2 regions of the Mycobacterium heckeshornense genome follow, and region 2 is predicted to be linked to the other one. Evidence: riboswitches for the same ligand, from Rfam matches in the RefSeq annotation. Region 2 holds a riboswitch; the other holds the start of a gene.
The links. A riboswitch is a leader RNA that binds a small molecule or an ion and turns the genes downstream of it on or off. The one in region 2 is predicted to bind cobalamin.
Positions count from the first base shown of each region.

Region 1: it holds a riboswitch for cobalamin, as region 2 does, so the genes downstream of both, metE (5-methyltetrahydropteroyltriglutamate--homocysteine S-methyltransferase) here and MHEC_RS18545 (ABC transporter substrate-binding protein) in region 2, are expected to answer to the same signal.

Region 1 is NZ_AP024237.1:1,242,670-1,246,699, forward strand. It holds gene MHEC_RS06070 (DUF3556 domain-containing protein) at 1-307, shown strand, start outside; gene metE (5-methyltetrahydropteroyltriglutamate--homocysteine S-methyltransferase) at 369-2,642, opposite strand; cobalamin riboswitch at 2,749-2,976, opposite strand; gene MHEC_RS06080 (thiolase family protein) at 3,130-4,030, shown strand, end outside.
Region 2 is NZ_AP024237.1:3,841,795-3,845,824, forward strand. It holds gene ctpC (manganese-exporting P-type ATPase CtpC) at 1-1,735, shown strand, start outside; cobalamin riboswitch at 1,764-1,940, shown strand; gene MHEC_RS18545 (ABC transporter substrate-binding protein) at 1,979-3,169, shown strand; gene MHEC_RS18550 (FecCD family ABC transporter permease) at 3,166-4,030, shown strand, end outside.

The DNA.
Region 1 (4,030 bases), 2.6 Mb from region 2:
CGAACGAATCTGTTCCACCGCGATCGGCTGGAACTTCGGCGACGGCCACATGCACAACGAACAACTGATCGCCGCCATGCAGCAGCGGTGCCACTTCGAGCCCGGTGAGGTGCGCGTCGTCCTGCTCGACGCCCAACCCATCCACCGCCAAACCCAGGAGTACCGGTTAGTTGACGCAGCCACCGGCGAATTCGAGCGCGGCTATGTGCGGGTGGCCGACATGGTCACCCGGCAACCGTGGGACGACACCGTCCCGGTGCATGTCTACGAGCACCGCGCCGAAGGGCTGGACTCGCGCCGAGTGTGAAACTGTTGCGAAATCGGGCATCTTTTTCCGCAACAGTTTCACATTCGCGAACTACCTCGGGCTAGGCGGCTTCGCTGCGCACCTTTGCCGCCGCTGCGACCATGTTTCGCAGCGATGCTGTCACCTCTTCGGCGGTACGCGTTTTCAGGCCGCAGTCGGGGTTTACCCATAGTCGTTGCGGGGGAACGGCTTGCAACGCTGCCCGTAGCGACGCGGCGATCTCCTCGGTGCTGGGCACCCGTGGTGAGTGGATGTCGTACACGCCCGGCCCGACGCTGTTGGCGAACCCCGCGGCGTTGAGATCGTCGAGTACCTCCATATGCGAGCGCGCCGCCTCGATTGACGTCACGTCGGCGTCCAGATCGGCGATCGCGCCGATCACCTCACCGAACTCCGAATAACACAGATGTGTGTGGATCTGCGTCGAGTCCGATACGCCCGACGTCGCCAGCCGAAACGCGCCGACCGCCCACCTCAGGTAGTCGTCCTGCGCGGCGCGGCGCAGCGGCAGCAACTCGCGCAGCGCCGGCTCGTCGACCTGAATGATCCCGATGCCCGCCGATTGCAGATCGATGGTCTCGTCGCGGATCGCCAATGCGATCTGGTACGCCGTGTCGGCCAGCGGCTGGTCGTCACGCACGAACGACCACGCCAGGATCGTCACCGGCCCGGTCAGCATGCCCTTGACCGGTTTGTCGGTGAGCGACTGCGCGTAGGTAATCCACTCGACCGTCATCGGATGCGGCCGCGCGACATCGCCGTAAAGGATCGGCGGGCGCACGCAGCGGCTGCCGTAGGACTGCACCCAGCCGTTCTGGGTGGCGACGAACCCGTCGAGCTGCTCGGCGAAGTACTGCACCATGTCGTTGCGTTCCGGCTCGCCATGCACCAACACGTCCAGGCCGAGTCGTTCCTGCAGCGCGATGACCGCCGCGATCTCGGCCTTCATCCGCCGGACGTACTCGGCCTCGTCTATCTCGCCGGCCCGGAACGCCGCGCGGGTCTTGCGGATCTCGGGCGTCTGCGGATAGGAGCCAATCGTGGTGGTCGGCAGCGGCGGCAGGTGCAGCCGAGCATTCTGGGTGGCTCGCCGCTGCGCCGAGGGCCCCCGTTGGATTCCCGCCGCGAGGATCGCGTCGATGCGGGCCCGGACTTGTTCGTTGCGCAGCCGCGGATCGGAGCGGCGCGACGCGACCGCGGCGTTGGAGGCAGCGATTTCGGCGGCCACCGCCTCGCGCCCGTCGCGCAAGGCCCGCGCCAGCGTGACGACTTCGCGTACTTTCTCGGCGCCGAAGGCCAGCCAGCTGCGCAGGTTGTCGTCCAACTCGGTCTCGAAGGCCAGCGTGTAGGGCACGTGCAGGGTCGAGCAGGACGTCGATACCGCCAGCGATCCCACCGACCCGAGTAAAGTGGCCAGCCGGCTCAGCGCTGCTTCCAGGTCGGTGCGCCACACGTTGCGTCCGTCGACGATCCCGGCCACCAGCGTCTTGCCGGCCAACTCGGGCACCGCTGCCACGGCGGCGGTGGCACCCGCGACCAGGTCGACGCCGATCGCCTCGACCGGCGTGCGGGCCAGCGCCGGTAAAGCCTCGCCCGGGTCCCCGAAGTAGGTGGCGACGTGGATCGCCGGGCGGGCCGGCACCGATCCCAGCGCGCTGTACACCCGTTGGGCCAACACGGGCGCGTCAGCGCTGATATCGGTCACCAGCACCGGCTCGTCGAACTGCACCCATGCCGCCCCGGCGTCGGCCAGCAGCGACAGCAGCTCGCAGTAGACCGGGATCAGTTCGTCGATGCGGTCGATGGGTGCGCCGGCGCCATCCACCGCCTTGCTCAACAGCAGGAAGGTGATCGGCCCAATAATCACAGGGCGCGCTGGAATACCCTGCTGCAGAGCCTCTTTCAGCTCCGCGACCACCTTGGCAGGGTTCAGCGTGAACCGGGTGGCCGGGGAAATCTCTGGAACCAGGTAGTGGTAGTTGGTGTCGAACCACTTGGTCATCTCCAGCGGCGCGATGTCCTCGGTGCCCCGGGCCGCGGCGAAGTAGCGGTCCAATTCGTCGGGCACGTCATGCACCCGCGGCGGCAGCGCGCCGAGCATGACCGCCGTGTCGAGCATCAGGTCGTAGTAGGAAAAAGTGTTCACCGGCACCGAGTCCAGGCCGGCGGCGACCAAGCTCGACCACGCGTCACGACGCAGGGAGGCGGCGACGGATTCCAGCTCGGAGCGGCTGGTCCGTCCGGCCCAATAACCTTCGGTCGCGCGCTTGAGTTCGCGGCGCGGGCCGATGCGAGGCGAGCCGGTGATGGTGGCGGTAAACGGTTGAGCGGTCACAATCTCGTCCTTCACTCGACGTGGTGGTCATCGCCAGACGGACGCACGGCACTACAACCGATGCGGCCATCCGCCCATTCCACGAGGCGATGAGCCGCCGGACGCGGCGCATCCGGCACAGCCGGCAGGTCTTCGGACTCGCAGGCACGCACCGGGTGCTCCTAGTGGCCGTCGCTTCCCAGTCGGGCGACCAGTGCTGATGACGGCGGTCGTTCCTGCATACCGCTGCGGGACAGTCCCGGATTCTCACCGGGTTCCCTCTCGCGAGACAGGATCAACCTGCCTCGCTCGGTGCCGGCACGCATGCCGGCAGACCAGCTGCGCAATAGAGGTTACCCGGTTGTGCCGGCGACCTCGCTGGGCCCGCCCGCAGCGCGGTTTCCGGCGCGTGACACTGCAGCTGGCCATCCCGTGCGACCCCAGTCGCGCACCGTCCAACGGGTTGGTCAACAATCGAGGCACAACCTCTCGTCGAAGGAGAATTGTCATGGCTGAAGCCGTCATCGTCGAGGCAGTGCGCTCACCGATCGGCAAGCGCAACGGTGGGCTGTCCGGCGTGCATCCCGCTGAGTTGTCCGCGCAGGTGCTCAACGGGCTAATCGAGCGGGCCGGAGTCGACCCCGAGATCGTCGACGATGTGATCTGGGGATGCGTGATGCAAGCCGGGGAGCAGGCCCTTGACATCGCCCGCACTGCGTTGTTGACGGCGGGCTGGCCGGAAACCGTTCCGGGTGTCACCGTCGACCGCCAGTGCGGATCCAGCCAGCAGTCAATCCACTTTGCCGCCGCGGGCGTAGTCGCCGGCCACTATGACGTCGTCGTCGCCGGTGGCGTCGAATCGATGTCGAGGGTCCCGATGGGTTCCTCGTTGGCCAACGGCGGCAGGCCGTTCCCCGACGGCTTCCTGAGCCGCTATGATGGCGCGATCCCCAACCAGGGCATCGGCGCGGAGATGATCGCGGAGCGTTGGGGTTTCGACCGCACCACGCTCGACGAGTTCTCTCTGGGCTCCCACGAGAAAGCCGCTGCCGCTCAAGATTCCGGTGCGTTCGATGATCAGATCGTGGCGATCAAAGACCAGGACGGCAATGTCGTGCTCAAAGACGAAGGCATTCGCCGGGGCACCACGATCGAGAAGATGGCCGAGCTCAAACCGGCCTTCAAAGAAGACGGCGTGATCCACGCCGGCAACTCCAGCCAGATCTCCGACGGCGCTGCAGCCGTGTTGTTCATGTCGGCGGAGAAGGCGAAGTCGTTGGGGCTCAAAGCGATCGCCAAGGTCCACACTGCGACGCTGGCCGGCGCCGACCCGGTGATCATGTTGACCGCGCCGATCCCGGCCACCCAGAAAGCGTTGAAACGCTCCGGGCTGAGCCTGGATGACATCG
Region 2 (4,030 bases):
CACGATCTTCACGGGATATCCGTTCCTGCGCGGCGCCCTGCGCTCGTTCCGGTCCGGCCGCGCCGGAACCGATGCTTTGGTGTCCGCCGCGACGGTGGCCAGCCTGGTGCTGCGGGAGAACGTCGTGGCGCTCACCGTGCTATGGCTGTTGAATATCGGTGAGTACCTTCAAGATCTGACACTGCGCCGGACCCGGCGCGCCATCTCGGATCTACTGCGCGGCAGCGCCGACACCGCGTGGATCCGCCTGAGCGACGGCAACGAGGTTCAGGTGCCGATCGATACCGTGCAGATCGGCGACGAGGTGGTGGTCCACGACCACGTGGCGATCCCGGTCGACGGCGAGGTGGTCGACGGGGAGGCGGTCGTCGACCAATCTGCCATCACCGGGGAGACCCTGCCCGTCAGCGTGCTCGTCGGCTCGATGGTGCACGCCGGCTCGGTGGTAATGCGGGGCCGGCTCGTGGTGCGTGCCCGCGCGGTGGGCAGTCAGACGGCGATCGGGCGCATCATCACCCGTGTCGAGGAGGCTCAGCACGACCGGGCCCCGATTCAGACTGTCGGCGAAAACTTTTCGCGCCGCTTCGTGCCGACGTCGTTCATCGTGTCGGCGCTTACCTTGGCGATCACCGGCGACGTCCGGCGTGCGATGACCATGCTGCTGGTGGCCTGCCCATGCGCGGTGGGGCTGGCCACCCCGACCGCGATCAGCGCGGCCATCGGCAACGGTGCCCGCCGGGGCATCCTGATCAAAGGCGGCTCTCACCTCGAAGAGGCGGGACGGGTAGACGCCATCGTCTTCGACAAGACCGGCACCCTTACCGTTGGTCGACCGGTGGTGACGAATATCATTGCTATGCACGATGATTGGGAGCCTGAACAGGTCCTGGCCTATGCGGCCAGCTCAGAGATCCACTCCCGTCATCCGCTGGCGGAGGCGGTGATCCGCTCGACCGAAGAACGGCACATCACGATCCCGCCGCACGAGGAATGCGAGGTCCTGGTCGGGCTCGGCATGCGGATGTGGGCCGACGGACGTACGCTGCTGCTGGGCAGTCCGTCCCTGCTGGAGTCCGAAAACGTCGCCGTATCAAGGGAAGCGGCGGAGTGGGTAGACAAGCTGCGGCGCCAGGCCGAGACCCCACTGCTGCTCGCGGTGGATGGCATGTTGGTCGGACTGATCAGCCTGCGCGACGAAATCCGCCCAGAAGCGCCTGACGTGCTCAATAAGCTGCGCGCCAATGGAATTCGCCGCATTGTTATGCTTACCGGCGACCACCCAGAGATCGCCGCGGTCGTCGCCCGCGAGCTGGACATCGACGAGTGGCGCGCCGAAGTGCTGCCGGAGGACAAGCTCGAAGTGGTGCGCCAGCTGCAAGACGAGGGCCACGTGGTGGGCATGGTTGGCGACGGCATCAACGACGCACCGGCACTGGCGGCTGCCGACATCGGAATCGCTATGGGGCTGGCCGGAACCGATGTCGCGGTGGAGACCGCCGATGTCGCGCTGGCCAACGATGACCTGCAGCGCCTGCTCGACGTGCGGGATTTGGGGGCCCGGGCGGTCGAAGTCATCCGGGAGAACTACGGCATGTCGATCGCGGTCAACGCCGCCGGGTTGATGATCGGTGCCGGCGGCGCGTTGTCGCCAGTGCTTGCCGCGATTTTGCACAATGCGTCTTCGGTCGCGGTGGTCGCCAACAGTTCCCGACTGATCCGCTACCGCCTCGACTAAATGCGGGCGACCTGATCGCTTACTTGCGAACGGTATGCAACAATGACGCCCGTAAGGCGATGACGACGCAGGAAGCCGGTGCGAATCCGGCGCGGTCCCGCCACTGTCATCGGGGAGCGACCCTCAACAGCCACGGCCGCGAGCTGGAAGGCGAGGCGAGCAGCGATCCGAGAGCCAGGACACTCGCGTCATCGCGTCCTGCGACCCCGGGGCGGTGTACCCCGAGAGAGCTGACCGACGTCCATGCCACGTCTTGCATGGGTGGCCGTCGTCATGGCCGCCTGTCTGGCGCTTATTGCGGGCGCCTGCGCGACCCCGCCGGATACCGGCACGCGCTTGAATCCTGCGTGCATTAGCGACTTCAAGCCGGACACCGACTACTTCCCGGACAAGTCGACGGTCACCGATGCCACGAATTTCACGATCAGCTACCACCTCAGCTACCAGGTCCTGACCGTCAAGCAGCCCTATCCGAATGCCGCCCCTGAGTCGTATGTGCTGGTGCGCTGCGGCGCGCCGCGCCCGCTGCTGGCCGGTGAGCTAACGCACGCCCGGCAGATAACGGTGCCGGTCACGACCATGTATTCGGCTTCGACAACCCACCTCGGCATGATCGCAGAACTCGACCAAACCGATGTGGTCAGCGGCGTGGCGACTGCCGCGAACGTCGTCAGTCCGCGACTGCGCCAACGAATTGCTACCGGCCATATCGCCGAGTTCGCGCCCGGTGGGCAGGTCGATATCGAGACGGTGATTGCCGCCCATCCCGATGTGTTGGTGACCCAGGGCACCGACGACCCGAGCTACGCCAAGCTGCGCGACGCCGGCGTCGGCGTGATCGCCGATGCCGAATGGCTGGAACCCACTCCGCTGGGCCGGGCCGAGTGGGTCAAGGTGTTCGCCGCGCTGACCGGCACCGAGAAGAAGGCGGGCGAGCTCTACCGCACGCTGCGCGACGAGTACCGCAAGGTCGCCGCGAAGACCACGGGCGTCCGGCCCGTCGACGTGCTGCCCGGCGAGATGTATCACGGTGTCTGGTCGATGCCCGCCGGCGGCGACTATGCCGGCCGGCTGATTGCCGACGCGGGCGGCAGCTACCCGTGGGCGGACGACAAGCGCGCGGGAAGCCTGCAGCTGAACTTCGAATCGGTCTTCGCCAAGGCCGGGCAGGCACCGCTGTGGCTGGTCATCAGCAATTGGACGACCCTCAATGACGCTCTGGCACAAGACAACCGGTACACCGAGTTGACGGCAATGCGTACTGGTCAGGTGTGGTCGGCTACGAAATCGCTTGGCCCGGGCGGCGGCAACGACTACTGGGAGCGCGGTGTGGCGCGCCCGGATCTCGTGCTGGGCGACCTCGTGGCGATCCTGCATCCCGACCTCGCCCCCGGCCACCAGTTCCAGTTTTACCGCCAGGTGATGCGGGCATGAGCCGCGCGTTGGTGGTGTGGACGACATTGGCCGGGGCCGTCGCTGCGCTGGCTCTGCTGGGGCTGGTCCTCGGCCCGGCGCGGGTGCCGCTGCCCGAGACCGTCCGGGTGCTCGTCGGTGCTCAGGCAGCCGACCCGCGCTGGCAGGTGATCGTGACAAGCATACGGCTGCCGCGGGTCCTCACCGCGATCGCTGCGGGCGCCGGGCTCGCGATCGCGGGGCTGCAGATGCAGACACTGTTTCGCAACACCCTCGCCGACCCGTACGTGCTCGGTGTCAGTTCCGGTGCGAGCCTTGGGGTTTCCGTCACGGTAATCGGTAGCGGATCCGGCTTCACGGTGGGGCTGGCCGGAGCCGGTCGCGCCGGCGTGGTTCTCGCCGCCGCAGCCGGCGCCGCACTGGTGCTGGCCACGGTCCTGGTGCTTGCGCGGTGGGTGCGCTCGCCGGCGACCCTGTTGCTGGTCGGCGTCATGGTGGGCTCGGCGAGCACCGCGGTCGTCAGCGTGTTGCTGGTCTGCGCAGATCCGCAGCGGGTGCAGCAGTACCTGCTGTGGGGGCTGGGCAGCTTCGCCAGCACAACGTGGGCGGATCTGCGGCTGCTGCTGCCCGTCGTCGCGTCGGGATTGGTGGCGGCAGCGCTAATAGTGCGCCCCTTGAACGCCCTGCTGCTCGGCGAGGCCTACGCGCGCACCATGGGCGTCGACGTGCGGCGGATCCGGCTCACCACTGTCGCGTCGGCGTCGCTGCTGGCTGGGGCCACGACGGCGTTCTGCGGCCCGATCGCGTTTCTTGGTTTGGTAGTGCCACATCTGGCTCGGCTGGCCGTAGGCAGCTCCGATCACCGGCTCGTCTTGCCGACGG